One region of the Dietzia sp. UCD-THP genome, then DNA from elsewhere that is predicted to be linked to it. Evidence: predicted binding sites of a transcription regulator. Region 1 holds the regulator's gene; each other region holds the start of a gene.
The links. Region 1 encodes LexA, which represses DNA repair genes until DNA is damaged. Its sites were predicted from a motif close to CGAACANNTGTTCG; they were not measured.

Region 1 (9,710 bases):
CGATCTTGGACTGCAACGCGTCGCGAGTCTCGAGCAGTTCACGGTTGCGGGGGGCCAGATCCGTGAAGATCTCGGAGACACCCGCCCAGAACGCGTCGGGATCGACCCCGGTGCCGGGGATCGCCTCGGTGTTGACGAAGTCGTAGAGGACCTCGTCGACCTGGATACCGCCGACTGTGATGCGTTCGGACATCGATGCTCTCCTCACATAGGGACCGTTCCTCCTCGTCGACTCTAGTGCTCGCACGCCCTGTGATCATCCGGCTTTTCCGCAGGGTGGAACGGGGTGGCGGGGTCGCTAGACTCGGGAGCCATGACCTCCACGCCTGTGACCGAATCGCCCGAGGGCCTGATGTTCCTCAAGGGTCACGGAACTCTCAATGACTTCGTGATCCTGCCCGATGACCGCGCGGACGTGGAACTCCACGACGACCTGGTGAGGGCGCTGTGCAACAGGCGGGGCGGGATCGGCGCGGACGGCGTACTCCGGATCGCCACGGCCGGTGCCCTGGTCGACCGGGGTGTCCTTGCCGCGCTGCCGGACGGCGTCGGTGCCGCGGACTGGTTCATGGACTACCGGAATGCGGACGGGTCGATCGCCGAGATGTGCGGCAACGGGGTGAGGGTGTTCGCCCACGCCCTCGTCTCGACCGGCCGTGCCGGGGTCGGCCGGATCGCCGTCGGGACCCGCTCCGGTCCTCGACCCGCCGACATCCTTCACCACGACGGCACCCACGCCGTGGTCCGTGTCGACATGGGTGAGCCCGTACTCCTCGGGGTCTCCTCGGCGGAACTCTCCGGACGCGTGTACGCGGGCCTCGCGGTGGACATGGGCAACCCCCACCTCGCGTGCGTGGTCCCGGGGTTGGGGCCAGCGGAGTTGCGCGACCTGCCGGTGCACGAGGCGCCGGTGTACGACACCGGGTTCTTCAGCGAGGGTGTCAACGTGGAGATCGCCACCCCGCTGGTGGACGGACGGGTCTTCATGCGCGTCCACGAGCGAGGATCGGGGGAGACGATGTCCTGCGGCACCGGCATCGTCGCCACCGCCGTCGCGGCTCTGGCCGACGCAGGAGAGGCCACGGGCGAGGTCCTGGTGTCCGTGCCGGGGGGCGAGGTCGGGGTGGCCCTGACTGATTCCGGTTCCACTCTCACCGGACCGTCCGAGCTCGTCGCGCACGGGTGGTACACGCATTGACGCCCGGCTCCACTCGCGGAGGCGTCGTGACCGTTTCTGTGAGATGATGCAGGTGAATGACTATCGATGACGCCGCCCCTGACCGGGCTACACGAGACCATGACCCTTCGGTCGGAGACTTCCAGCTCGAGGAGCGCTCGTCGCTGCGCCGAGTCGTCGGTCTGTCGACCGAGCTCCAGGATGTCAACGACGCCGAGTACCGCAAGCTCCGTCTGGAGCGCGTCGTCCTGGTCGGGGTCTGGACCGAAGGCACGTCAGCGCAGGCCGAGGCCGCCATGGCCGAGCTGGCCCAGCTCGCCGAGACCGCGGGCTCCGAGGTCTGCGATGCGCTGATCCAGCGCCGCGACAAGCCGGACCCCGCCACCTACATCGGTTCCGGTAAGGCCAAGACCCTCAAGGATGTCATCGTCGCGACGGGCGCGGACACGGTGATCTGCGACGGTGAACTGACACCCGGTCAGCTCATCGCCCTCGAGAAGGTGGTCAACGTCAAGGTGATCGACCGCACCGCCTTGATCCTCGACATCTTCGCCCAGCATGCGACCAGTCGTGAGGGCAAGGCCCAGGTCTCTCTCGCGCAGATGGAGTACATGCTCCCGCGGCTGCGCGGCTGGGGCGAGGCGCTCTCCCGGCAGGCCGGCGGCAGGGCGGGGAGCAACGGTGGCGTCGGGCTCCGTGGTCCCGGTGAGACGAAGATCGAGACCGACCGCCGTCGGATCAGGGAGCGCACCGCCAGACTCCGCCGGGAGATCAAGGGGATGAAGCAGGCCCGCGACACCAAGCGGCACCGACGACGCGCCACCCCGGTTCCGTCGATCGCCATCGCCGGGTACACCAACGCCGGCAAGTCGAGTCTGCTCAACCGACTGACCGGCGCGGGAGTACTGGTCCAGAACGCGCTGTTCGCGACCCTGGACCCGACGACTCGGCGCGCCGAGCTCCCCGATGGGCGTGTGGTGGTCTTCACCGACACCGTCGGATTCGTCCGACACCTCCCTACCCAGCTCGTCGAGGCGTTCCGGTCGACGTTGGAAGAGGTCGTTGATTCCGAGCTCCTCCTGCACGTGGTGGACGGATCGGACACCTTCCCGTTACGCCAGATCGAGGCTGTCCGGACAGTCATCAACGACGTCGTGGAGGAGCAGCACGCCCAGAGACCGCGCGAACTGGTGGTGATCAACAAGATCGATGCGGCCGACCCCGTCGTCCTTACGGAATTGCACCACGCGCTACCGGACGCGGTGTTCGTGTCGGCGGCGACGGGCCAGGGTTTCGATGAACTCCTCGAGCGGATCATGGAGGTGGTCGCCTCGGGGGACACCCGGGTCACGCTCGAGATCCCCTTCACGAGGGGCGACGTGGTCGCCCGCGTCCACGCGGAGGGCGCCGTGATCGCCGAGGATCACACGACGTACGGTACCCGGATAGAGGTTCGGCTTCCCGCCTCAGTGGCGGGAGAACTCGGCGAGTATCGCGTCGCCGACCAGCGTGACGGGGTCGCCTGACCAGAGCGCCGTGCGGGTCGGAACCGCCCCGGCTCTCGTGGTGATGGAGGCGCCCGCCTCGGTCGGGTGAGGTCAGGCGACGCACCATCGGCACAGGCTCAGAGCTTGCGGAAGACGGTCACGACCTTTCCGAGGATCGTCGCGTGCTCACCGGGGATCGGGCGGAACGACGGGTTGTGGGGTAGGAGCCACACCCCGGTCGAATCCCTGCGGAACGTCTTGACCGTGGCCTCGCCGTCGATCATCGCCGCCACGATCTCGCCGTTATCGGCGACATTCTGCCGACGGACCACTACATAGTCGCCGTCACAGATCGCGGCGTCGATCATCGATTCGCCGACAACCCTGAGCATGAACAGGTCCCCGGATCCCACCAGGTCGGAGGGGAGGGGGAAGACCTCCTCCACAGCCTGTTCGGCGAGGATCGGACCGCCCGCCGCGATCCGCCCCAGGACCGGGACGTAGACCGGTTCGACGGCTCCGCCGGGCCGCACGTCCTCCTGCGCGGGTGCACGTCGCCCCCGCGATCGCTGACCAGGGACACCGTGAACGTCGACCGCCCGCGGCTTGTGGGGGTCGCGGGTCAGGAAGCCCTTCTTCTCCAGGGTCCGCAGCTGATGCGCCACGGAGGAGGTCGACTGTAGGCCGACCGCATCACCGATCTCCCGGATGCTCGGCGGATACCCCCTCTCCTTGACGGTGTCGTGGATGTGCAACAGCACGCTCTTCTGGCGTGTGGTCAGGGCCTCGAAGTCTGGTTTGGGCATGCGGCGGTCCCTTCAGCGAATGGGTGTTCGACGTCTTCTGTCTGTGTACACCCTACGTCGCCCCGGGCGGGTGCGCCACACAGGTGTTCGAAAAATGTGCTCGCGAGTGTCGACTCTGTCGGACCCGCGTGATACAACTCTAGTCACGTTCGAGTTCGAACAGATGTGCACAATGAGGCACACGCGTGTGCGAATAGGGTTCGCACATCGTATCGAGTGGGGAGTTGTCATGACCGTCCTGGAGATACAGCAACGATCGCGTCCGTCCATCCCGTGGACAGAGGTCTGCCTGGCCGCGCACGACCGGTTCGATCCGCCTAGGGCAGGTACCCGCGTCCACGCCGAGGTCCCGTCCGTCACCCGCACCCTCGACCGTGGCCGGAAGGTGCCCACGCGGTCGGTGGCGCCCGGTCGCCGGGTGAGCGTGCGGCCGGCGTCCACGGGTCAGGTCAGGGCGTGCGGAGTGGAGGCGCGATCGGTCGCACCGGTGGTGGACGACGTGCCGACCTGGGCACTGGTGGTCGGGGGCATCGTCTTCGGAATCCTGATGTTGTTGGCGTTGGCCCTCGTGGGTGGGCCCGCCTACGCGTGACCCACGGCATCGCCTTCTAGAATGGTCCCGGGACGGCGGCCCGTCGCCCTCGCACCGCCGTCGGCTCCGGCCGGTGGACAGGTTCGGACCAGGTCGACGAATGGCGAAGCTGGAATGTACTGCCCCATATGTCACCACGAGGACTCTCGGGTGATCGACTCGCGGTCGGTCGACGAAGGGCAGGCGATACGGCGTCGACGCGAGTGCCCCGATTGCGGTCACCGGTTCACCACCCTTGAGACGCCGCTGTTGACCGTCCTCAAACGCAACGGCGTGACGGAGCGTTTCAGCCGCGACAAAGTGGTCCGCGGCGTCCGCCGTGCGTGCCAGGGCAGGTCGGTCGACGAGGACGCGCTCCGGCGGCTCGCTCAGCAGGTCGAGGACGCCGTCCGGGCCGGCGGGGCTTCCGAGGTCCCGGCTCATGAGATCGGGCTTGCCATCCTCGGACCTCTCCAGGACCTAGACGAGGTCGCCTATCTGCGTTTCGCCTCCGTGTACAAGCAGTTCAGTTCTGCCGCGGACTTCGAGAGGGAGATCATCGCTCTTCGAGAGCGACACGCCGCCCACCGGTGATCGAGCATTCGTCGCCGTATCGACGAGCGCGGGTGCGCCGCGCTGAGCCCCATTTCGCGGCCCTGTTCTACTCTCAGACCATGCTCCGCGTGGTTGCGAGCGCCGTGCTGTCGGTGCTGTTCGTCGTGAGCGCCTGGCTTGTCATCGGGCCTCACCACCCGGTATTCCCGTGGGCGTTCTCGGCCGGAGTCTTCGGGATCCTGGGCGTCATGGGCCCCGTGCCCGAAGCGGTGATTCCGAGATGGGTGACCACGACGTCGCAGCGGACGATCCCCCGCGCCCGGTTGTTCGGTATCCCCTCCACCCTCCGTGTGCTGGATCGGGTCGGGTGGAACCGCGCTCTGGGGCGACGAGGCAACAGCGGTCGCGGTCGAGCCGGTCTGGTGGGGATCCGCGCGGACGCCATGCAGAGCCAGATCGCCCACGGGGTCGGCGCGGGGATTCACGCCTTGGTGGCCATCCCACTCGTGTTCGTGAGCGCCTGGTCGAGCGCGGTGATCGTGGTGGTACTCGGTGTCCTGGTGCACCTGCTCCCGGTCGCGATGCAGCGGTACGTGCTGGCGCGGGTGGACCGGGTCGCCCGAGTGACACAGGGTCGCGGGGCGGGCGACACTCGGGACTGGTGACGGTGGTGACGCACGGCGGGCGTCGTGGGCTCACCGCCCGGGGCGACGGGAGAGAGAGGCGGCCACCGCCTTGTCGATCCTCTCGGCGGAGACAGGGCGCGAGGTTCCCAGGGACTGTGCGAAGAGTCCGACGCGATACTCCGCCAGCATCCATCGCAGATCCCGGGACGTCCTCGCCCCACCCGGCCGCCCGCGAAGTGCCGCCGTCGCCTGCGCAACGGTCGCCTCCGACTCCTCGAGCCGGGCGGTGAGCTCCCGATACCTCGACGGTGACTTCTCCGCCAGGTCGAGCCTGAGATCGATCGCTCTCACATGACGTTCCAGTTGCGGCAGGACCTCGACGGGGTGTCGCGCGAGGAACCCCTTGCCCACGAGGAAGTCCAGCGCGGGCCGGACGTCGTCTGCGACGTCACGCGGAGCCTGCTCCAACCGCGCCATCACCGATCGCGCGGCAACCAGTGCCGGGAGAGCGGCGGTAATCGACGCCGAGACGGCGGCCGGCGCTTCGGCCCTGGCCTTCGCACGCAGCTCCTCGAACTCCTGAACGGTGAGGACCGGCACTCCCTTACGTGCGGCGACGATCCGTCCACACGCAGCCAGGGCCGCGTCCGAGACCAGACCGTCGGCCCCGCCGTGGGGATACTGGGTGAGCGCGAGGCGCTGCTCCACCGGACGGCCCCGGACTACCGACGCCGCGGAGATCACGTCCTTCGAGATCATCGTCAACACGGCCGCGGTCTGCGCGGCTCTCCTCTCCTCCTCGGTGGCGCACGCGATCCGGTGGAGGCCGTCGGGGCGCACCTGCAGCGCCGGATAGACCGTCACCTCGACACCGTCAACGGTCCCGCTGATCGAGGTCTCCAGGTCCCCGATCGTGTCCGCGGTCCAGTTCCGATGAGGCCCGTCATCGGGGACGAGTCGCGAGTTGAGAGTTGCTCGGACCTTCTCCACCAGGCGGCTGCGCAGGGCGGCCAGATCGGTACCCGCGGCCACCACCTCGTCGCCGTCGACGACCTCGAAGCGCATGCGCAAATGGTCGGGGAGGCGTTCCGGATGGAAATCGCGGGGATCGACGGTCGTCCCGATCCTGGCCGAGAGGGCCCCGGCGAGCGCCACCGGGAGAGGAGCCGAGCGTGGGGTGAGATCCCCGGCCAGCAGGGCCGCGTATTCGGCGGGCGGGGAGCACAGACGCCGGAGGTACTTGGGCAGAGTCCGGAGCATCTCGGTGTACAGCTCCTCCCGAAGGCCGGGGACCAGCCACTCGAAACCGGAGGTCGCGACCGACGACAACTGGGGGAGAGGGATGCGCACGGTGATGCCATCGGAGTCGACACCCGGGTCGAACGCGTACTTGAGCTCGAAGTCCCGGTCTCCCTGCTTCCAGATCGGCGGGAACTCGGAGGCGGCCGGAGCGGTGTCCGAGGTGCGGATCCGCTCGGGCGTCAGTCGTAGACGGTCCGGATCCTTGCGTCCCTCCCTCTTCCACCACGACTCCAGGTGCCGCCCGGAGGTGATGTCGGCGGGGAGTCGCTCGAGGTAGAACTCGACCATCGCGTCGTCGTCGATGACCAGACCCCGGCGCCTGCTCCGGGTCTCCAGTTCGCGCGCCTGCTCCACCGCCGCGGCGTTCTCCGTGAGGACCGGGATGCGGGTCGACCACCGGCCCTCGACGATTCCGTGCCGGACCAGCATCTCCCGGGCCAGCGATGCGTCGACCCGGGACAGGAGGATGCGCCGCGACTCGACCACTGGCAGACCCAGGAGGAGAACCTTCTCGTAGGCCATCGCGGCGCCCTGGGCGTCGGACCAGTGCGGCTCGGAGTACTGGGACCGGACCAGGTGCTCCCCGAGGGTCTCGATCCACGCCGGGTCGATGCGGGCGACGTCACGGGCCCACAGTCTGGAGGTCTCCACCAGCTCGGAGGCCATAAGCCATCGTGGTGGCTTGCGGGCGAGATCGGAACCGGGGAACACCTGGAAGCGGATGCCGCGGGTGCCGCGGAACTCCCTGGTGTCCTCGTCTTTCACCCCGACGTTGGTGAGCAGTCCGGACAGGATCGCCTTGTGGAGGTCGTCCTCTGCGGCGTGACCGGACGGTGGGTGCCATCCCCGGTCCCGGCACATGCTGGTCAACTGCGCGGTGAGGTCCTGCCACTCCCGGATCCGCAACCAGTGCAGATACTCGGCCTTGCACATCTTGCGGAACGCGCTGCCGGAGAGTTCGCGGCGCTGTTCCGTGAGGTAGCGCCACAGGTTGAGGTAACCGAGGAAGTCCGAGGACTTGTCGGCGAACCGGCGGTGGAACTGGTCCGCCTTCTCGCGCTCCTCGGCGGGTCGTTCCCGCACGTCCTGAACGGTCAGCGCCGCCACCACCACCAGAACGTCCCCCAGCGACCGGTTGCGGTGTCCCTCCACCACCATCCGCGCCAGTCGGGGATCGAGGGGGAGGGACGCCATGTCGCGACCCACCCTCGTCAGGTGCGGGCGCTCGTCGTCGATCCGGAGCGCACCGAGTTCGGTGAGCAGTGTCATCCCGTCCCGGACGGCCTTGCGGTCGGGTGGTTCGACGAACGGGAAGTCGTCCACGGCGCCCAGGTCGAGATCGGCCATCGACAGGATGACCGACGCCAGATTGGTGCGCAGGATCTCCGGGTCGGTGAACTCCGGCCGGGAGTCGAAATCGTCCTCCGAGTAGAGGCGGATGCAGATGCCGTCGGCCACGCGTCCGCAGCGGCCCGCGCGCTGGGCGGCGGAGGCCTGTGAGATGGGTTCGATCGGCAGCCGCTGGACCTTGGTGCGTGTCGAATAGCGGGAGATCCGCGCGACGCCGGTGTCCACGACGTACCGGATCCCCGGAACCGTCACCGAGGTCTCCGCGATGTTGGTCGACAGGACGACGCGCCGGGTCGAGTGCTGACGGAACGCCCGGTGCTGCTCGGCGGTGGTGAGCCGGGCGAAGAGAGGGAAGATCTCCGTTCCCTTGAATCTCCGGCCCCGGAGTACCTCCTCGGCGTCGCGGATCTCACGCTCCCCGGACAGGAACACGAGGACGTCGCCATCCCCTTCGGCGAGGAGTTCGCCCACGGCATCGGCGAGCGCGTCCAGTGGATCCAGGTCGACGGTGCGGTCCGCGTGGTCGACCTGCAGTGGCCGGTAGCGGATCTCCACCGGGAACGTGCGACCGGAGACCTCGATGACAGGGGCGGGCCGGCCCGCCGAATCCGCGAAGTGGCGCGCGAAGCGGTCCGGGTCGATCGTGGCGGAGGTGATGATGACCTTGAGGTCCGGTCGCCTGGGCAGGATCTGCCGGAGGTAGCCCACCAGGAAGTCGATGTTGAGACTGCGCTCGTGCGCCTCGTCGATGATGATCGTGTCGTAGGCGCGCAGCAGCCGGTCCCTCCGGATCTCGGCGAGCAGGATGCCGTCGGTCATGAGCTTGACAGCCGTGTCGGCACCGGTGCGGTCGTCGAATCGCACGGCGGAACCGACCAGGTGTCCGGGCTCCGTTCCGAGCTCCTGGGCGATGCGTTCGGCGACCGTCCGGGCCGCCAGACGGCGGGGCTGGGTGTGACCGATCATCCCGCGGACGCCTCGGCCGAGTTCCAGACAGATCTTGGGGATCTGCGTGGTCTTGCCGGACCCGGTCTCACCGGCGATCACCACGACCTGGTGGTCGCGGATCGCCGCCGCGATCTCGTCCTTGCGGGCGCTGACGGGGAGGTGCTCGGGGTACTCCGGTGTCGGGATCGACTCGGCGCGGCGGCGCAGTCGGTCGGCGGCGTCGTCGATCCTCCCGCCCAGGTCGGCCAGTTGGTCCGCGCGCGCCTTCCGGATCCTCGACCGGAGCCGGTGGGCGTCGAGGATGCCGACGTCGTCGAGCCGGACCAGGAGATCGTGCCGGGCCCGGCGCAGGTCGGGGGCGGGCTCGGAGGGCGTCGTCATGGTGTGGACCAGCGTATCGCCACCCGGTGACGCGACAGACCCGGGTGTCAGCCCGATGAGCCGTCCCGGCGGGACTGCAGGCGGGTGTAACGCTGGTGGAGCCGCTCCCGTATCTCGTCGGGCTCGTAGGCCTGCCGCCGGCGTTCGGTCCGTGCGGCGAGGATCCCGGTGGCGGCCACGCCGACCACTCCGGCCGCGCCGACCACCTTGAACCACTGCCGTCCGCGGGGTGCCATGGTTCAAGGGTAGGTCCTGGGCCCGCGTCGCCTGGCAGGATCACGGCATGAGCCTCGACACCGTCCCGCTCGCCGCCGCAGCCCACCGCACCCGTACCGGCGACCTCTGGCTCTTCCGTGGGCGCACGACCGCCGACCGGCTCATCCAGACCCTCACCAATTCCCCCGTGAACCACGTGGGGGTGGCCGTCGTGCTCGACGACCTACCCCCGCTCCTCTGGCACGCGGAGATGGGGCGCGCGCTGACGGACGTCTGGACGGGTCGCAGGCA
Region 2 (9,710 bases), on a different contig from region 1:
ACACCCCGAGTGCATCGCCGTTCGCGCAGTCGCTGCTCTTCGACTACATCGGTGCGTTCCTCTACGAGGGGGACTCGCCGCTCGCCGAGAAGCGGGCGGCGGCGTTGGCGATCGACCCCTCCCTCCTCGGTCAGCTCCTGGGACGCGTGGAACTCCGCGAACTGCTCGACGTGGAGGTGCTGGACGCGATCGAACGGCGGCTCCAGCACCTCGAGCCCGAGCGCGCGGCCCGAGATGCCGAGGCCGTGGCCGACCTACTGAGGCTGCTCGGCCCGCTGACGGTCGAGGAGATCGCCGAGCGGTCGACGGAACCGGAGGCCGTTCCGGGGTGGTTAGCCACGCTCGCGACCTCCTCCCGGGTGGTCACCGTCGAGCACGCCGGCCGCACCTGGTGGGCCGGGGTCGAGGACGTGCCCCGGCTCCGCGACGGGCTGGGCGTGCCCCCGCCCCCCGGGGTCTCCTCGGCCTTCCTCGATGACGTCGACGATCCCCTCGGCGAACTCATCCGCCGTTACGCGCGCACCCACGGCCCGTTCACGGTGGACGCCCTGGCGGCGCGCTTCGGGCTGGGCGCGGCCGTGGCCCGCGGGGTGCTCGAGCGGTTGACCTCGGCCGGGACTCTGCTGGCCGGTGAGTTCCGCCCGGGGGCAGCGGGCCCGGAATGGTGCGACGCCGAGGTGTTGCGCCACATCCGCCGGCGCTCCCTCGCCGCGCTGCGCAGCCAGATCGAACCGGTCTCGCACACCGCGCTGGCCCGTTTCCTGCCCGGCTGGCAGAGCTTGGGGTCCGGTTTCGGTGCCAGCACCGGCTCCGAATCCGGCGTGGACGGCGTCCTCGCCGTGGTCGAGCAGCTCGACGGGCTGGCGGTACCCGCCTCCGCTCTCGAACCACTCGTCCTCGCGCCCAGAGTCCGCGATTACTCCCCGGCGATGCTGGACGAGTTGCTCGCCGGGGGAGAGGTGCTCTGGAGCGGGCGGGGCAGAGCGGGGACCCGCGACGGCTGGGTCTCCCTGCACCCGGCCGACTCCGCGGGGGCGACCCTTCCGCTCGACCGGCCGCAGCCGGAGGGCGCCGTCCACCTCGCCGTGGCCGAGTCGCTCCGCGGCGGTGCCCTGTTCTTCCGGGACATCGTGACCACGGTGAAGGAGGCGGCTGCACAGGAGTCGACCGGGGAGGTGACCATCACCGAGGCCGTCGTGCGCGACGCCCTCTGGGACCTGGTGTGGGACGGCGTGGTCACCAACGACACCCTCTCGCCGTTGCGGGCGGTCCTGTCCGGCGGTGGGTCGTCGGGGTCGGGCACCGCCCACCGCTCTCCGCGGTCCTCGGCTCGGCCGCGTCGGGCCCGCCTCGGCCGGACCTCCATGGCCCAGTTGAACGGTGCGATGGCCGCCGGTACGCGGACGCCTCCCGTGGTGGCCGGGCGCTGGTCGCTGGTTCCGGAGCCGGTCACCGACGCGACCCTGCGCGCCCACGCCTGGGCCGAGACCCTCCTGCTGCGCCACGGCGTGGTGACCCGGGGCGCGGTGGAGGCGGAGGAGATCCCGGGCGGATTCGCTGCCGTCTACAAGGTGCTGGCGCAGATGGAGGACTCGGGTCGCTGCCGCCGTGGCTACTTCGTCGAGGGGCTGGGTGCCGCCCAGTTCGCCGCCGGCAGCACCATCGACCGGCTGCGTTCCCACGATGACACCGCCGACGACGCCCACTGGCCCTCCGGCACCGACGAGCCGATCGTGCGGGTCCTCGCCGCCACCGACCCCGCCAATCCGTATGGCGCCGCTCTGCCCTGGCCACCGGCCCCGGAGGGCGGGTCGGGTCACCGCCCGGGCCGGAAGGCCGGCGCGCTCGTGGTGCTGGTCGACGGACTGTGTGTCCTGTTCGTCGAGCGCGGTGGCCGCACCGTCCTGGTACTCGATGACCGCGCCGACGCGGTCCCACTCGCCGCGACCGCGCTGGCGGCAGCGGTGAAGTCGGGGGCCGTGGGACCACTCACCGTCACCACCATCGCCGGCGACCCCGTCCACACCTCGCCCGCCGCGGCCGCCTTCGAGAACGCCGGTTTCGGGGCGACGCCGAAGGGACTCCGCCTCCGGCGGTAAGAGACGCCGCAGCCGGCGGGAAACGACGCCGCAGCCGGCATTGAGACACCCACCTAAACCGGTTAGAATATGCGCATTAATGCATATGTAGGATGGTGGTTCGAATGGGAATGGGGCACGCACACGGGGGCGACTCCCCCGGCTCCGCCCACTCCCGCACGACCGGCCACGCCGGGGCTCGCTACCGGGTGAGGTTGGCGTGCGCTTTCGTCCTGACCTCGGTGTTCTTTGTTGTCGAGTTGATCGCGGGTGTCATCTCCGGATCCCTGGCACTACTCTCCGATGCCGGCCACATGGGGGCGGACGTGGTGGCGTTGGGCGCAGTGCTCGCGGCCACGGTGATCGCATCGCGCCCGGACCGCTCCGGACGACGGACGTTCGGCCACTATCGCGTGGAGATCTTCGCCTCCGCCCTCGCGGTGCTCATCATGGGCGGCATGGGCGTGTACGTCCTGGTCGAGGCGTTCAGCCGGCTGGGGTCGGAGGCGCACGTCGCCACCGGGACCATGCTGATCGTGGGCGCGATGGGACTGGTCGTCAACGTCGTCTCGCTGCTCCTGCTGCGCGGCGGTTCATCGGAGAGCCTCGCGGTCCGCGGCGCGTATCTCGAGGTCCTGGCCGACGCCGCCGGATCGGTGGGGGTTATCGCGGCAGCGCTGCTCATCCGGGCCACCGGATCGACGGTGTGGGACCTCGTGGTGGCCGTGGCCATCGCCGCGTTCATCGTCATCCGAGCGGGGATGCTCGGTCGGCAGGTCGTCGCGGTGCTCGCCCAGCACGCGCCCGCCGGGGTCGACCCCGCTGCGGTGGAGTCCGAACTCGCGTCGGTGCCCGGTGTGGAGGAGGTGCACGACCTGCATCTGTGGACGCTGACCTCCGGAATGGATGTCGGCACGGTCCACTTGGTGGCCGCCCCCGGGGCGCTGCATGCCGGAATCCTCGACGAGGCGCGCCGCGTCCTGCGGGAAGGCCACGGAATCGAGCACGCGACAGTGCAGATCGAGACCGCCGGCGTCGTGGAGTGCCGCGCTCTGGGATGGTGAACTCGGCGGCAGACACAGCGGCCAGGCAGACACAGCGGGCAGGCAGACACAGCGGGCAGGGGGCTGACGGTGCCGGAGGGCGATTCCGTCTACAAGGCGGCCACACGGGTCGAACGGGCATTGGCCGGACGGACCCTCGACAAGTCCGAGCTGCGAGTTCCCCGGTTCGCGGCGGTGGACCTGCGGGGCAGGACCGTGGTCACCGCCCGGTCCCGCGGCAAGCACCTCTTCGTCGTCGTCGGCCCCGACACGCAGGGTCGGGACCCGGTCACCCTGCACATCCACCTGAAGATGGAGGGCCGCATCCACATTCATCGCGCGGGAGAGCGGTGGCGGTTCCCCGCGCACACCGTCCGGCTGCTGCTGCGCGCGGGCGACGTCGAGGTGGTGGGTACCGAACTCGGATTGCTACGGGCGCTGGACCCGTCCGAGGCCGACCGCGCGGTCGACCACCTCGGCCCCGACCTGTTGGCGCGGGACTGGGACCCCGATGCCAGCGTCGCGGAGGTGCTCAGACGAATTCGGGAGCGGCCCTCCCGGACGATTGGGGAGGCACTTCTGGACCAGAGGAACCTCGCCGGGATCGGCACTGTCTATCGCGCCGAGCTCTGCTTTCTGCGGGGCCTCGACCCGAGGGAGCCGGTCGAGGCGGTGCCGGATCTACGCGCAGTGGTGATCCTCGCCCGGCGGATGCTCCTCGCCAATGCCGACCGCTCCGTCCGGGTCACGACCGGGGACACGCGACGCGGGAGGGAGCTGTGGGTGTACGGGCGGGACGGCAAACCCTGCCGCAGGTGTGGAACCCAGGTGGAGACGTTCCGACTGGGTGGCCTCGCCGATCCCGATGAACCGAGCGATTCGCTCGATCGCATCGCCTACCGCTGCCCGTCGTGCCAGCCGGGGCGTGCCACACTGGGGCCATCGCCAACGGAGGAGAACCTGTGACCGACCGCACCACGATTCTGATCACCGGAGCCAGCGCAGGTCTCGGCGAGGGTATGGCCCGTCGCTGGGCTGCGCAGGGGAAGAGCCTGGCGCTGTGCGCCCGCCGCCTCGAGCGACTCGAGGAGCTGCGCGTCGAGCTGCTGGCCGCCAACCCCTCGATCACGGTGGCTGTCCGCGAACTCGACGTGGCTGATGGCGACGCGGTGGAGCGGGTGTTCGGTGAGCTCGACGCGGAGCTCGGAGGAATCGACCGCTTTGTCCTCAACGCAGGACTCGGCAAGGGAGCGTCCATCGGCACCGGCAAGGCGCACGCCAACCGTGAGACCGCGATGGTCAACGTGATCGGCACCCTCAACCAGGCCGAGGCCGCGATGGAGCTCATGCACAAGAGGGGGGAGGGGCACCTGGTGTTCATCTCGTCCGTGAGTTCCCTGCGCGGTATGCCCAAGGCGCAGAACACGTACGGCGCCACCAAGGCGTTCGTCTCTTCGCTGGCGCAGGGTCTGCACGCCGAACTCGACAGCGCCGGCAGCCGCATCAAGGTCACCGACATCCTCCCCGGATACATCCGCACCGACATCAACCGCTCGGTCAAGACCTCACTGATGACCGAGTTCGACGAGGGGGTCGACGCTCTGGTCGCGACGATCGACGCCGAGCCCACTCGTGCACTCGTCCCCGCCAAGCCCTGGAAGGCGATCGGACCCCTGTTGACGCTCCTACCGGAGAAGGTCAGCCGCAGGTTCGTCTGACCCGCTAGAAGGGCGGCGGGTTGAGGATGTCGTCGAGCAGGGCCTGGACATCGAGCTCGACCGTGCTGACGACGGGCGCGTTCCGCCGCCACCAGCGACTGTGGTCGGCCGAGCGGGCCTCCGCCGGCCTATGTGCGCGGGCGCGCTCGGCGTTCAGGCGGAGTGCTCGGCGAGACCAATACGTGGGCTCTGGACGTGTCTCACCATCCGTGGTGGCCGGGCCCGGATTGCGCTGCTGTTGTCTATCCCAGGCACGGGACTCGTTTCGGGCGCGCTCCCGGCGGTAGGCCCCGAGCGGCCCGGAGGGTCGGGTCGTCATGGTCGCCCCATCGGGGCTGATGACGGTGAGACCTCCATCGGGCTGCAGGTCGTAGATCCAGTCGGAGAAGGTCTTGAACCGGTGGTGACGCCGACACAGACACATCAGGTTGTGCTCTTCGGTCGGCCCGCCCCGGGCAGGGTCGGTGTGGTCGAACGGCCGGACATGATCGATGTCGCAGTCCTCGGCTGGAACCGCACAACCGGGGTGGCGGCAGGTGCCGTCCCGCAGCCTGATGCGGCGGGCCAACTCGGCTCCGGGCCGGTATTTCAGGGCGCGCCGGGCGTCGTCGGCGGCGCCGATCCGAGGGTCGACCTTCTCGAAACTGGCCCCGTCGCTCGTGCTCAGCATGTCCAGCAGAGCCTGAAACGCGGCCTCGCCCGTCCTGGTGAACTCCACCCGCACCCCGTCGTCGGCGGCGGCGGTGTTGTCCGCGCCGGTGTTGTCCGCGCCGGTGTTGCCGGGAGCGATCACGGTGACCTTGGGTCGCAATGGAGCTGGGGGTTGGTTCGAGCCGCCGGGCTGCTGGCTGTCGCCGCACACAAGTGACAGCAGTGCGTCCGCGCGGCGTTCGGCCTTCGAGTAGTGGTACTCCGGGGCCGAGTCCGAAGCAGAGTCCGGCTGGCCGGTCCCCTCAGCGGAGGCTGCACTCGCAGCGGCAGCGGCAGAGGCAGCAGCATCAGAGGCGGCGTGTTCGGCAGCGCGCTGGTCGATCGCCTCGGCGAGGACCGCGGCCTCTTCGGTGGCAAGGATGGCCGACACCGTGGACATGCCGTCGGCGCCCTTGTTGATGCGCAGTCCGCGGGCGCGGCTGGCATCCTCCTTGCGCTTGCGGATGCCGTCGGCGTCGTATCGGGTGATGATCGCGTCCACCGCATCGCGAACCGCTCGCGCTCCGAGGCGCTCGCCGGCCTCCATCGCGGCCAGGTAGTCGTCAACGACCTCCTGTTGCACCTGCGCCAGGACCGAGGGGTCGACGGTGGCCATCTGGCGGGCCAGCAACTCGGCGGCTCGCTGGTCCAAGCGCCCCTCGGCCAGGGCTGCGAGGACGGCGGGGTAGCGCTGGTGCAGGTCCGCGGCGAAGGAGACCATCGATTCGGCCCGCAGAGCGGAGACGGCCATCGCCGCCACAACGTACCCGGTGGCCACATCGAACGGGTCGACCACCGCGTGGCCGGGTGGGGACTCCGGGCCGGCACCCGCGTCATCGCGGCGCAGGCACTCGAGCAGTAGGTCGTAGCAGGCTGACAATCGTCGGGCAGCGGCGCGATTCTCGGCCTCCCAGCCGGCACGAGCCGAGGCGGTCAGCCTGGTCAGCGGATCGGCTCCGGAGGAGCTGACGGAAGGGCCACCCGTGAACGGGTTCTCGTCGCCGTCCATGCCGCACCCCCGTAATTCTCCGGTGTCTTCATCCTGTCGAATATGCGTTCTATACTACGCACGTATGTTCGAATCGGCAAGGGGCGTGAGCTGTCACTTTCGAGATCCGGGCAGGAAGGGATGCGAGCGTGCACGCAGGTCAGCGGTAGGACGGGGTAGGCGGCACGGTCAGCGGTCAGTGTGCGGTCGGTGTGCGGTCAGGGGATGGAGCGGGGTTCGGGGCCCACCACGTCGAAGAGCATCGCGGTGAATTGGCCATGGGCCTCGAGTTGCCGGCGGTGAAGACGGAGCCGGCGGGGCAGCAGGGGACGCCCGGAACCGAGGACGACCGGGCACTGGTGGATCCAGACCCGGTCAAGTAGTCCCCGGTCGGCGAACTGGCCTGCGAGGTCGCCACCCCCCACCACCCAGACGTCCCCGCCGTCGGCGGCATCGACAAGGAGGGGGTGCAGATCGCCGACGTCACCGGCGAAGAACTCGACCCCGTCGACGGGATCGAGATCGCGGTGGGTGACGACCCAGCTCGGCACGGTGTAGGGCCAGACGAACGGTCTGCCGTCCTTCGTGAGGTCGCGGCGGACCCACTCGAAGGTGTTGACGCCGCAGACGATCGAACCGACGCCGGAATAGAAGCGGTCGAAGCGGAGGTCGGGGAGGGTGGGGTCGGGCTTGGTCGGTGCCCCACTGGTGGGTTCTGCCTCGCCGGAGGTCGCGAACAGCCACGAGAGGCTCTCCTCGTCGTCGGCGATATACCCGTCGAGGCTGGTGGCGGTGCAGTAGACGGTGCTCATGCGGGAATGGTCGCACCGGGGTACGACAGCCCGGCTACGACAGCCCCGAGCGGAGCCGACCAGGCTCAGCGGCGACCGCGGGCCTCTCGGTAGATCTCCACGAGAGAATCCGTGGAGGAATCGAAACCGTCCCCCGGGTGCTTCTCGGCGGTCAGGGCCCGCAGGAGCTCCCCGGCCTGCGCCTTACCCAGCTCGACCCCCCACTGGTCGAACGCGTTGATGCCCAGCACGGCGGCCTGGGTGAACACCACGTGCTCGTACAGCGCGATGAGCTGGCCGAGGACCCCGGGTGAGAGCGACGGGGCGAGGATCGTAGTGGACGGCCGGTTACCGGGCATGACCTTGTGAGGCGCGAGCTCGGGGTCGACCCCCTCCGCGAGCACCTCCTCCTCTGTCTTGCCGAACGCCAGCACGCGGGACTGGGCAAAGAGGTTGGCCACGAGCATGTCGTGCATCGAGCCGGCCCCGTCCGCGGCGGGCAGGTCCGTCACCGGGCGGGCGACACCGATGAAGTCCACCGGGACCAGCTGGGTGCCCTGGTGCAGGAGCTGGAAGAAGGCGTGCTGGCCGTTTGTGCCGGGCTCGCCCCAGTAGACCTCGCCGGTGGGGTAGGAGACGTCGGAGCCGTCGAGCCGGACCGACTTGCCGAGGGACTCCATGGTGAGCTGTTGCAGGTAGGCGGGGAAGCGGAGGAGGCCCTGGGCGTAGGGGATTACGGCCTTGGACTGGGCTCCGAGGAAGCAGGTGTACCAGATGCCGAGCAGGGCCATGAGGACCGGCGCGTTGTGTTCGGGAGCCTCGGTCGCGAAGTGCAGGTCCATGGTGTGGAAGCCCTCGAGCAGCTCCACGAACGCCGCCGGGCCCGCCGTGATCATCACCGACAGGCCGATCGCCGACGACACCGAGTACCGCCCCCCGACCCAGTCCCAGAACTCGAACATGTTCTCCGCCGCGATGCCGAAGTCGGCGACCTTCTCGGTGGCCGTCGACACCGCCACGAAGTGGGACGCGATCGCGTCCTGTGACCCGAGTGCCTCGACGAAGTGTCGGCGCGCGGCATGCGCGTTGGCCATGGTCTCCTGCGTCGTGAAGGTCTTGGAGGCCACGACCACCAGAGTGGTGGCGGGGTCGACCTCGGCGAGCACGGCCGACAGGTCGGCGGGGTCCACGTTGGAGACGTATCGTGCGCGGATGCCTGCGGTCTGGAGGTGGTGCAGGGCCTTGTCGACCATTGCGGGCCCGAGGTCGGAGCCCCCGATTCCGATGTTGACCACGGTGTCGATCCGCTCGCCCGTGTGCCCGGTCCATTCGCCGGAGCGGACCCGGTCGGCGAAATCGGCCATCCGGGTGAGGACCCCGTGGACGTCGGCCACCACGTCCTGTCCGTCGACGACGAGCTCGGCGTCGGCAGGGAGACGGAGCGCGGTGTGGAGGACGGATCGGTCCTCGGTCGTGTTGATCCGGTCGCCCCGGAACATCGCGGCCCGCTGCGCCGGCAGCCGGGCGGCGTGGGCCAGCTCGGTCAGCGCGCTCATGATGTCATCGGTAATTAGGTGCTTGGACAGGTCGATGTGCAGGTCGCCCGCGGTGACCGTCATCCGGCGACCTCGCTCCGGATCGGCGGCGAACAACTCGCGGAGGGTCACCCCACCGATCATCGGTACGAGGTCCTCGATGTCCGACCACTGCGGGGTCGTGCTGATGTCCGTCATAACCGCTCCTGCCCACTGTCGCCGCCCGGGGGTCGCCCGCCGTCCGTCTGCGAGGCTAGTCGGGAATACCGCGGCCGCGCCGCCCGTTCCAGGCACGTGACCCCCATGACTTCTCACGACCACCCCTCCGTGTCAACCCAGGTGGAACGACTGGTCGAGCTGGGCGTGTCCGAGCTCGCCGGGATCACCGCCGAGCAGCTGCGGGAGCTCGCCGCGTCACTCCCCGTTGACGTGGCCGTGGGACGGCCGCTGCTGGCGATCCACCCCTCGTTCGTGCCCGCCGCGCAACTCGTGAGCCTGCTGCGACGAGAGGGGAGGGCCGGCTTCGTCGTCGTCGACATGACCGACCTCGCCGAGTTCACACCCACCGACGACCTCCGGGTGCCGGACGCCCCGCTCTACGTGGTCGGGGACGTCACACGCGACGACGACATGCTGGGGTGGACCCCGACCGACGCGCACGCCGAGTTCGCCCGGCGGGGGCGCACTCCGCTGACCATCTCCGAGGGGGTGAGCTGGCTGCTCCAGCAGCCGGGAATGCTCGAACCCGGCAGATGCTTCATGTGCATCGGGTCGCGGAAGCGCAAGGCCGACGGTGCGCTGGATGCGCGGACCCCGGCACTGTGGATCAGCGGGGGGACGGGCCGCGACGGCCGGGAGCGCAAGGGC
Region 3 (9,710 bases), on a different contig from region 1:
GCCCTGCCGCCACCCGCCAACCGGTCCACACCCTGTACCTGCCCGCCGAACGCGTCCACGCCGGCGTGGTGGCCGAGGTCGGCGCGGCCGCGCTCGAGGCCTTCGACACCCACCTGGCGGATCCGCCCGCGCTGGTGGAAGTGTTCGGGGACCTGGTGCCTGGGGGACCCGACCCCGAGGTTGAGGCCGCATCCCTCCACGCACTCGTGAGGGGCAAACTCGAGCGGGAACCCGTCGAGGACCTCCGCATCGACTTCGAGGACGGCTTCACCCAGCGGGGCGTGCCCGCCGCTGCCCGAGACCGCGACGAGGACGCGCACATCGATCGGGTGGTCGCGGATCTGCTGGCGGCACCGTCGCTCCTGCCTCCGTTCTGGGGGCTGCGGTTCGGCTCCCTCGACCCGCAGACCCGCCGGCGCGGGATCCGGACCTTCACCAGGTTCGTCAGCGGACTCGCGGCGGGCGGCGGTTGGCACGGCGGTCTGGCGAGCGGTTTCCGGCCGACCCTGCCCAAGGTCACCTCGGTGGACCAGGTGCGGGCCATGGTGCGGATGTGCCGCGAGCTCGAGAAGGCGAGCGGGCTGGCCGAGCGGACCCTCGGGTTCGAGATCCAGATCGAGACCCCGCAGTCGATCTGTGGGCCCGACGGGTCCGCGCTGGTGGCGCGGCTGGTGCACGCGGCCGACCGACGCTGCATCGGGCTGCACTACGGCACCTACGACTACTCGGCGGCCTGTGGGATCGCCGCCGAGTACCAGGCGATGGACCACCCCGTCGCCGACCACGCCAAGGCCGTCATGCAGGTCGCCGCCGCCGGCACCGGGGTGGCGCTGTCGGACGGCTCCACCAACAGACTGCCGGTGGGGGAGGCGGACGCGGTCCTCACTGCCTGGCAGCTGCACGCGCGGCTGGTCGACCGGTCCCTGCGTCGCGGCTTCTACCAGGGCTGGGACCTTCACCCCGCGCAGCTGGTGTCCCGTTACGTGGCCACCTACGCCTTCTACCGTCGCTCGCTGCCCGCCGCCGGTGCCCGCCTCTCGGCCTACCTCGGCACAGCCGACATATCAGCTGCCTCAGGCGCTGAGTCGCCCGGATACCTCGACGAGCCGGCCACCGCCCGCGCGCTGGCCGACTTCTGCGTCCGCGCGCTGGACTGCGGCGCGGCCACCGACGCCGAGGTCGAGGGGCTGGCCGGCGCGGACAGGGCCACGCTCGACCGGCTCCGGCGACCCGGCACCGGCCAGGCCCCCCACAGCCCGGGGGAGGCCACGACATGAGTGCACACGGCGCCCCCGAGACTGTCCTGCGCGCACGCCGCGCGGTGATCGGCTCCGAGGTCGTGCCCGCCACCGTGACGGTCTCGGACGGGATCATCCTGGCCGTCGAGACCGGCCCCGCGGCCCCGACCTCCCCGACTCGGGCCGGCACGCACGTCGTGGATCTGGACGACGACGTGGTGCTGCTGCCCGGCCTCGTCGACACCCACGTCCACGTCAACGAACCCGGCCGCACGGACTGGGAGGGATTCGCCAGCGCCACCCGCGCCGCGGCGTGCGGCGGGGTGACCACCCTGATCGACATGCCGCTCAACTCCAGCCCTGTCACCACCACGCCCGATGCGCTCGACGCGAAACTGGCCAGCGCGGGCGGCAAGCTGCAGGTGGACACCGCGTTCTGGGGCGGAGCGGTGCCCGACAACCTGGGCCGTCTGCGCGAACTCTGGGACCGCGGGGTGTTCGGGTTCAAGTGCTTTCTGCTCGACTCCGGGATCGAGGAGTTCCCGCCACTGGATGCCGCGCAGATGGTCGCCGCGATGGAGGAGATCGCCGGGTTCGATGGACTGCTGATCGTCCACGCCGAGGACGCCGGGACCATCGACGCGCAGCCTCCCGCGTCCGGGCCCGCGTACGCGGGATTCATCGAGTCCAGGCCGGTCGCCGCAGAGGTCCGTGCGGTCGCGCAGGTGATCGACGGCGTCCGCCGCACCGGTTGCCGGACCCACATCCTCCACCTCTCGGCCGCCGACGCCCTCCCGCTGATCCGTTCGGCCAAGGCGGAGGGGCTGCCCCTCACGGTGGAGACGTGCCCGCACTACCTCTCGTTGTTCTCCGAGGAGATCCAGCCCGGCGCCACCCACTACAAGTGTTGCCCGCCGATCCGGGAGGCCGGCAACCGCGAGCGGCTCTGGGAGGGGCTGCGGGACGGAACCATCGACCTGGTGGTCTCCGACCATTCGCCGTGTGTTCCCGAGCTCAAGCGCTTCGACACCGGTGACTTCGGCCAAGCCTGGGGTGGCATCGCCTCGGTTCAACTGGGCCTGCCGATCGTCTGGTCCGAGGCGCGACTGCGCGGTCTGGGGCTGCCCGATGTCGTCCGGTGGATGTCGTCCGGCCCCGCCGAGTTCGCCGGACTTCACGAGCGCGGGTCGATCCGCCCGGGCGCCCGCGCCGACCTGGTGGTCCTGGCCCCCGACGAGGCGTTCGTGGTCCTGCCCGAGCGGTTGCAGCACAAGAACCCCGTCACCGCGTACGCCCAGCGGGCACTCGGTGGCGTGGTGCGCGAGGTCTACCTCGCGGGCCGCCGCGTCGACCTCGACGGCCCCGCCACCGGCACCGCGGTCTTCCGCCCGGGCCCACCTGAGCCAGCTGTGCCACCCACGCGAACGGAACTCCCCAGATGACACCTCCGATGACAGAGCCCGCCTACCTCGCCCTGCCCGACCTCGCCTCCCGCGAGTTGGCCGGCAGCGTCGTCTACGCCGACGACGAGTTCTTCGCCGAGAAGGAGAACCTGATCCTGGCCTCCGAGCCGGTGTTCGACCCAGCCCTGTTCGGACACAAGGGCAAGGTCTACGACGGCTGGGAGACACGCCGGCGGCGCTCGCCCGGGCAGGACGCCGCGATAGTCCGCCTCGGGGTGCCGGGCGTGGTGCGCGGGGTCGTGGTGGACACCGCCTTCTTCCGCGGCAACTACCCCCCGCAGGTCGCCGTTGACGGCGCGTGGATCGACGGTTACCCCGGGGTCGACGACCTCGCGGGTGCCCATTGGCGGCCGCTGGTCCCTGAGGCGGACGCGGCGGGAGACACCCGCAATCACTTCGCGGTCCCCGACGCCGCACCGGTGACCCATGTGCGTCTGCGGATGATCCCCGACGGCGGTGTCGCAAGACTGAGGGTCCACGGTGACCCCACCCCTGACCCCGCGTTCCTGCGGGGAACCGTCGACCTCGCCGCCGCCGAGAACGGCGGTCGGGTGATCGACTGCTCGGACCTGTTCTACTCCTCGCCGGCCAACATCATCGCCCCCGGCCGTTCTCGCATCATGGGCGAGGGCTGGGAGAACTCCCGGCGGCGCGGAGGAGGAAATGACCACGTGACCGTGGCGCTCGCGGGCGAGGGGTCGGTCGACCACGTGGAGATCGACACCTCCTACTACATCGGTAACGCGCCGGGGTCGGCGTCGCTTCGTGGGATCGCCCGGGCAGAGGATCTGGACCACCCCGACCGGTGGGTGGACCTCGTCCCGCGTACGCCCCTCCAACCGGACTGCCGTCACCGCTTTCTGGTGGGACAGCCGGGCCATCCGGTGGGTCCGGTGCGGTTCGTCCGGCTGGACGTGTTCCCCGACGGCGGTATCGCCCGCCTGCGCGTCCACGGCACGCTGAGCCCCGAGGCCCTCGACCAGCTCGCCGCGCGGGTCGCCCGGGCACGGCACACCGGGCTCATGCGCCCGTAACACAGGCGAAAAACCACGCTGCCAGACTCGGGTTCGACACCACGATGGTGCGGTCGGCCCCGCCGATCCGACCGTCGCGTCCCACGGCGCGGCGGTCGAGTCATCAGTCAGGCATCGCCGTGGTGTCCGCCCGGGCGCAGGACCCGGGTGGGCCCGCGGCATGGACCCGGGCCCGCTGAACCCAGGAGTTCCTCCGCCATGACCGCCGTGACCTCCGACGCCGTAGCCTCCGCCCCCGACACCGACACCGACACCGACACCGTGACAGGGGCCCAGGACTCCCGGCGCCTTCCCGACGCAGAGGAGCGCCTCGCGGCCCTCCGGGCCCGTGTTCACGAGGACATCGCCGCCACCAGCCATTCCCGCGACTGGATCCCTCGCGATCCGGGGTCCAGCGAACTCGACGTCCTGGTGGTCGGCGGGGGGCAGGCCGGCCTGGGCACCGCGTTCGCGCTGCAACGCCAACGGATTGACCGCGTCCTGGTGGTGGACGACGGTCCGGAGCAGCAGGTGGGGTGCTGGGGCCGCTACGCCCGTATGCACACCCTGCGCAGCCCCAAACACATGAGGGGAATCGAGTTCGACGTCCCCTCCCTGCACGTCCGGCGCTGGTTCGAGGCCGTGTACGGCGAGGCCGCGTGGGCCGCCGTCGAGCTTGTCCCCCGGCTCGACTGGAACGACTACCTGCGGTGGTACCGGGAGGTCACCGGCGTCCGGGTCCGGCATCAGACCCGCGTCACGGCAATCCACCGGCCCACAACCCCGGACGGGCCCTTCTCCGTGGAGCTGAGTGGCCCGGGAGGGAATGAGACCACGGTTACCGCCAGGCGCGTTGTCTGCGCGCTCGGACTCGCAGGCGGGGGCGGGGTGCGCGTGCCCGACCTCATCTCGACCTCGCTGCCCCGCGAGCGCTGGTTCCACACGGAGGACCCGATCGACTTCGCCGCGCTGCGGGGTCTGCGGGTAGCGGTATTGGGCGGCGGCGCATCCGGGTTCGACAACGCGGCCACCGCTCTCGACCACGGCGCCGTCCGGGCGCACGTCTTCGTGCGACGGGAGACCCTCCCGGCGTCCAACCCGCTGCGGTGGATGGAATTCCCGGGCATGCAGGAACGCTTCTATGACCTCGACGACGACGCCAAGTGGGAGTTCGGCGTGATGTCCGGTGGCCTCCCGCAGCCGCCCACCCAGCACTCGGTGTGGCGCTGCTTCGCCCACTCCCGCTTCGCACTGCACACCGGTTGCGGGTGGAACGCGGTGTCGATGGTCTCCACCGACGCCGGGGGGCAGGAGATCGCGATCGACACCGACAGGGGGCGGTTCCACGCCGACGTGGTCCTGGCCGCGACCGGATACACGGTGGACCTGCGGTTGCGTCCGGAACTCGTCGAGTTCGTCGACGACATCGCGCTGTGGTCCGACCGTCACCCGCCCGCGGTGGACCACCCGGCAGGCCTGAGTCCCTATCTGGGTCCCGGGTTCGAGTTCACCGAGCGAGACCCGGGCACCGCCCCGTGGCTCTCCCGGTTGCACCATTTCTCGACCGGCGCCCGCGCGTCCATGGGCGTGACCGGGAACCAGCTCTCCGGCATCTACGGCGGTATCGGGCGGATCGCCTCGACGATCACCACCGCGATCACCCGGGAGAACTGGGGCCGACTCGCCGGGGACTTCGCATCCTTCGAGCACATCGAGGTCCGCTCCGTCGGCCCGCACGACGCATCCGACGGGTGGTATCCGACGAGCTCGCGGTTCTGACCGCGCGAGTGTCGCTGCGCTCATCAGACTGCGCTCATCAGAACGGGGGCTCGTCCTCAGGCCCCGTGGTCGAGGGCGCCGAGGGTTCCACCGGACCGGGCGGTGGAGCGTGTCGCCGGCGTCGCGCCTGCGCGCGGAGAGTGTGTCGTTCGGCATCACGCCGGTGCCACAGGTGCGGACGTCTCCGGGATTCCGCACATCCGCTGCCGGTCGCGCCTGCCTCGGCGGCCTCCTGCTGACGCCGGCTCGCCTCGGGTCGTCGGGGAGCGGCGTGGTCTGAGAGAGGGCCCGTGGGATACGTCGTGATACGGGTTCCGGGGTCTCTGTCCGGATGGTGGGGACCGTGGATCCACACATAGGAACCGTCGGTGTCCCGGTAGTAGGCCCACACTCCGTCGGTCTTGAGCCTGTGGTGGAAACGGCAGAGGCTCCCGAGGTCGTCACAGGTCGTGTGCCCGCCGCGTTCGGGAAGGTCATGGTCAAAGGGGATGATGTGGTCGAGGTCGGACTTCTCGGCCGGTGTCTGGCAACCGGGGAACACACAGGTGCCGTCGCGTCCACGGCAGAAGTGGGCCAGGGCCTCGGACGGGGCGTGGCGTCGGGCGGCGGCGGTATCGGGATCCGAGAGTTCGGAGAGCTCGTGGACGCGGTGGCTGACTTCGCGCTGCAGTTCGTCGGCGGTGTGCCCGGAGATCGGACCGTATCCGGCGAGGGAGATCCCACGGTTGAGCGGGCTGCCGTCGTCGTAGGCGTGGAGGACCACCCGACGCGCCGCGGACCGGGCCTCCGGGTCGCCGGGGTGTTCTCCTCGCGGGTCGGGCAGGCAACTCCACCCACGGCTGAGCGCGAGCAATCCGGCCGCTCGGAGTTGGCCGAGCGTTCGCGGATCGCCCACCGGTGCGGTGCGGGCGAGCTCCTCCACACGGTCCGCGATCTCCAGTGCGTCCTCGGCGGTGAGCGTGGCCGTGATGATCGCCCGGTCGTCGCGGATGGGCACCAGTTCCACGTCCTGACCGCGACGGGACTGTTCGGCGCGGGCGTCAGCACCCAGCGGATCGCAGGCGGAGATGGTCTTGAGGAGCATCTTGCGAAGCGGCCCCAGCCGCGGCGGGTGGGTCCGGCGCCTGGTGGGAGCCAGCCCCTCGCTGATACGGCGGTCTACGTCGGGCATGAGGTGATCGGCCACCAGGGCTGTCTCCTCGGCGATGGTGTGGGCGGCGAGGATCCCTATCCATCCCGTCGCCAGGAGCGCCGCGGTGCGTGGAAGTCGCTCGGTCAGCTCGACCGCGGTGGTCACCAGGCGGGATGCCCCGTGACGGGAGAGCGCCATGGAGGCGCCGATCATCGTGGCCGCCGCCTCCCACGGGTCGCGGTGGAGGGCGTCCTCGGTGGCGAACCCGTCGGTGGCCGACCGGACACAATCGTAGGCGTAGGCGACGGTCCGCCCCTCGGCCGCGTAGATCGTTCGTTGGGTGAGGTAGCCGCGTTGCTGACCGGGGTCCCACCGGGCGAACGCCTCGGGTACCAGCACGGGCAGTGCCGGCCCCGTCGTAGCGGTGAATCCGGGAGGTGGCACCAGTGTGTCGGGAGGGTCGGCGTTGTCACGTGGCGCGGTGGTGTTTCGTGGCGCGGCGGTGTCTCGTGGCGCGGCGGTGTCTCGTGACGCGGTGTGGTCACGTGTCGCAGTGTCGTCGGACGGGTGAGGTGGAGGCGAGGTCATGATTCGATCGTATGTTCGAGGTACGACATGCTGTCCTGGCGGAGTGGCCGGCCCTCCTGACCTGCGGTGCCCTGCTCGGCCCCCGCAGGGCACCGCAGGTCAGAAGGGTGCTGGGTCCGCGAAGGAGGGGGGCGGGATGGGGCAGAGGGGGGTTCGAGGGGTGGCTGCCGACATCCAGCGGCGGGCGACGGGTGGTCCGACGCCTCAGCCCGGCCGCACCACGATCAGGCACGCCGTGCCGCCCTCGGGCACGTACCAGCGGTGGGGGAGTGTCCCGTCGTACCGCGCCACGTCCCCCGGCTCGAGCCTGCTGAGTGATCCGCCCACCTCGAGCAGGACGGTGCCACGGGTGACGTAGATCCATTCGCGACCGGGGTGTTCGAAGAACCGTCCCGGGACGTGATTGGTCTCCACGAACTCGAGGAACTGCGTGTCGTTCGGCCCGCCCGGCAGTAGTCGGGTGTGGCCCCCGACCGTGCCCTCCGCGCGGGTGAGGATGGCGCCCTCCGACGCGCGACGAATGTCGACCTGAGTGGACGTCACGCCGCCGGCGGTCGTCGCCGCGTCGGCTGCGGTCGTCGCTGCGTCGGCAGTCGTCCCGTCGCCGCCCGATGCTGCCGGGCCGGTCGTCGTGGGGCGTCCTGGTGGCTGGTCGACGGCGTCGACCGCTTCCAGCAGGTGCGCCTGGGTGGTGCCCAGCGCGTGCGCGAGACCCTCGAGGGTCGACATGCTCGGGGCGGCTTTACCTCGCTCGATCTGGCTGAGGAAGGGTTGGGAGATGCCGGCCTGACCCGCCACCTCCACGAGGGTCAGGCCCAGCTGCTGGCGGTGGTGCCGGATGCGGGAACCCAGGCGCGTCAGTCCGTCTTCGCGAAGTCCCGACACCGGTGCCTCCCGTTCTCCGTGAGCGCTCTGCGAGCGGTTACAGGCCAGATCCGGCGGGGTAATCCGGCCGAAACACCCGCCCGTGACACTGATCTGTATTGACGAGGTCAATATCCCGCGTCCTGATCGAAAGCGCAAGGACACCATACCGACCCGGTCGGGGCCGGTCCGGCAGAGCAGGAGAACCCAGTCAGTGGACACACTCACACGCCAGCGTGGTGACGGGGCGCCGAGCCGCGGCACCCCTGATGCGAGGCCGGACGGCCCCGCCGCGAGGGCTCATACCGCAGCCCCGAGGCAGGTCGACCGGATCACCGGGGTCGGGTTGCCCGACGGCCGGGTGGTCGATGTGGACATCGAGGGTGGTGTGGTCGTCGCCGTCACCGAGGTGGGCGGCGCCGGCCTCCCGGACCTCGCGAACCCGGGCCCGGCGGTGATCGACGGTCGCGGTTATCTGGCACTGACGGCGCCGGCGGAACCCCACGCGCACCTGGACAAGGCCCTGAGCTGGGGCGCGACCAGACCGCCGGGGTGCGACCTCGGTGCGGCGATCGACGCCTGGCGGGCCTTCTCCGCCACCGTCGACGAGGACGAGATCCACGAGCGGGCGCTGGCGGCGGCCCGCCGACTGGTCGCCAGTGGCACCACGGCGGTACGCACCCACGTCGACCTCCATGACGACGGTGACCCCCTGCGCGGGATCCGGGCGCTGGTCCGGGTGCGTGGCGAGCTCGCGGACCAGGTGGACCTGCAGATCGCCGCGATGGTGGGCGACGAGGATCCCGCCGACCGCGTCCGCGCGGCCCTCGAGGCCGGGGCCGACCTCATCGGCGGCGCCCCCCACATCGCCCCGGACAGTGTCGCCGAGACGCACCGACTGATCGATCTGGCCGAGGAACTGGGAGTGGGTGTGGACCTGCACGTCAACGAGTTCCTCGACGGCGACCACGCGATGCTCACGACCTTCACCGACCGGGTCGCCTCGTGGGAGCCCGGTCGCATCCGGACCGCCGGCCACTGCTGCCGGATCGGCGCGATGGACGCCCTCGGCCAGGCATCGGCCGCAGAGGCGCTGTGCGAGGCGGGGGTAGGGGTGGTGACCCTGCCCATCACGAACCTCTACCTGCAGGGGCGGGCGGAGTGCACGTCCACGCCCCGCGGACTGCCTCCGGTGCAGGGGTTGCTGGACGGCGGCGTCACCGTGGGTGCGGGTGCGGACAACGTGCGCGACCCGTTCAACCCGGTCGGCCGGTCCGACGCGGTGGAGACCGCGATGCTGCTCGTCGTCGCCGCCCATCTGGACATGGACACCGCATGGCACCTGGTCACCGACGGCGCCCGCGAGGTCATGGGCCTGCCGCCCGCCGGCCCCGTTCCCGGCCATCGCGCGGATCTGCTGCTCGTGCGCGCGGGCGGGCTCGATGACGTGATCGCCGACGCCCCCGTGGACCGGATCGTGCTGCGCGCGGGCCGCGTCGTGTCCGCGACGGCGTCCGTCGTCGTCGACCCCTTTCTCACCCAGGCCCACTCTCCCGACCTCCAGGAGGCACCATGACGACCCCATCCCGCCCCGTCCTGCGGCCGGGTGCCGAGATCCTCGGTTTCTCCGACG

Region 2: the regulator LexA is predicted to act here: its motif matches at 6,596-6,609, upstream of H483_RS26210 (HNH endonuclease signature motif containing protein).
Region 3: the regulator LexA is predicted to act here: its motif matches at 7,218-7,231, upstream of H483_RS34755 (HNH endonuclease signature motif containing protein).

What each region holds. Positions count from the first base shown of each region.
Region 1 covers NZ_KB714650.1:207,462-217,171, reverse strand. The annotation lists gene H483_RS29535 (malate synthase G) at 1-193, opposite strand, end outside; gene dapF (diaminopimelate epimerase) at 314-1,198, shown strand; gene hflX (GTPase HflX) at 1,255-2,703, shown strand; gene lexA (transcriptional repressor LexA) at 2,802-3,470, opposite strand; gene H483_RS29515 (hypothetical protein) at 3,700-4,062, shown strand; gene nrdR (transcriptional regulator NrdR) at 4,177-4,635, shown strand; gene H483_RS29505 (hypothetical protein) at 4,716-5,261, shown strand; gene hrpA (ATP-dependent RNA helicase HrpA) at 5,292-9,203, opposite strand; gene H483_RS29495 (hypothetical protein) at 9,251-9,439, opposite strand; gene H483_RS29490 (hypothetical protein) at 9,487-9,710, shown strand, end outside.
Region 2 covers NZ_AOSR01000062.1:8,824-18,533, forward strand. The annotation lists gene H483_RS26190 (ATP-dependent helicase) at 1-2,099, shown strand, start outside; gene H483_RS26195 (cation diffusion facilitator family transporter) at 2,204-3,142, shown strand; gene H483_RS26200 (DNA-formamidopyrimidine glycosylase family protein) at 3,212-4,087, shown strand; gene H483_RS26205 (SDR family oxidoreductase) at 4,084-4,839, shown strand; gene H483_RS26210 (HNH endonuclease signature motif containing protein) at 4,844-6,538, opposite strand; gene H483_RS26215 (dihydrofolate reductase family protein) at 6,736-7,329, opposite strand; gene pgi (glucose-6-phosphate isomerase) at 7,395-9,041, opposite strand; gene H483_RS26225 (DUF5701 family protein) at 9,147-9,710, shown strand, end outside.
Region 3 covers NZ_KB714656.1:84,530-94,239, reverse strand. The annotation lists gene H483_RS34775 (aldolase/citrate lyase family protein) at 1-1,277, shown strand, start outside; gene allB (allantoinase AllB) at 1,274-2,680, shown strand; gene alc (allantoicase) at 2,689-3,735, shown strand; gene H483_RS34760 (NAD(P)-binding domain-containing protein) at 3,934-5,493, shown strand; gene H483_RS34755 (HNH endonuclease signature motif containing protein) at 5,531-7,069, opposite strand; gene H483_RS38260 (helix-turn-helix domain-containing protein) at 7,418-8,098, opposite strand; gene H483_RS34745 (amidohydrolase family protein) at 8,292-9,653, shown strand; gene H483_RS34740 (ABC transporter ATP-binding protein) at 9,650-9,710, shown strand, end outside.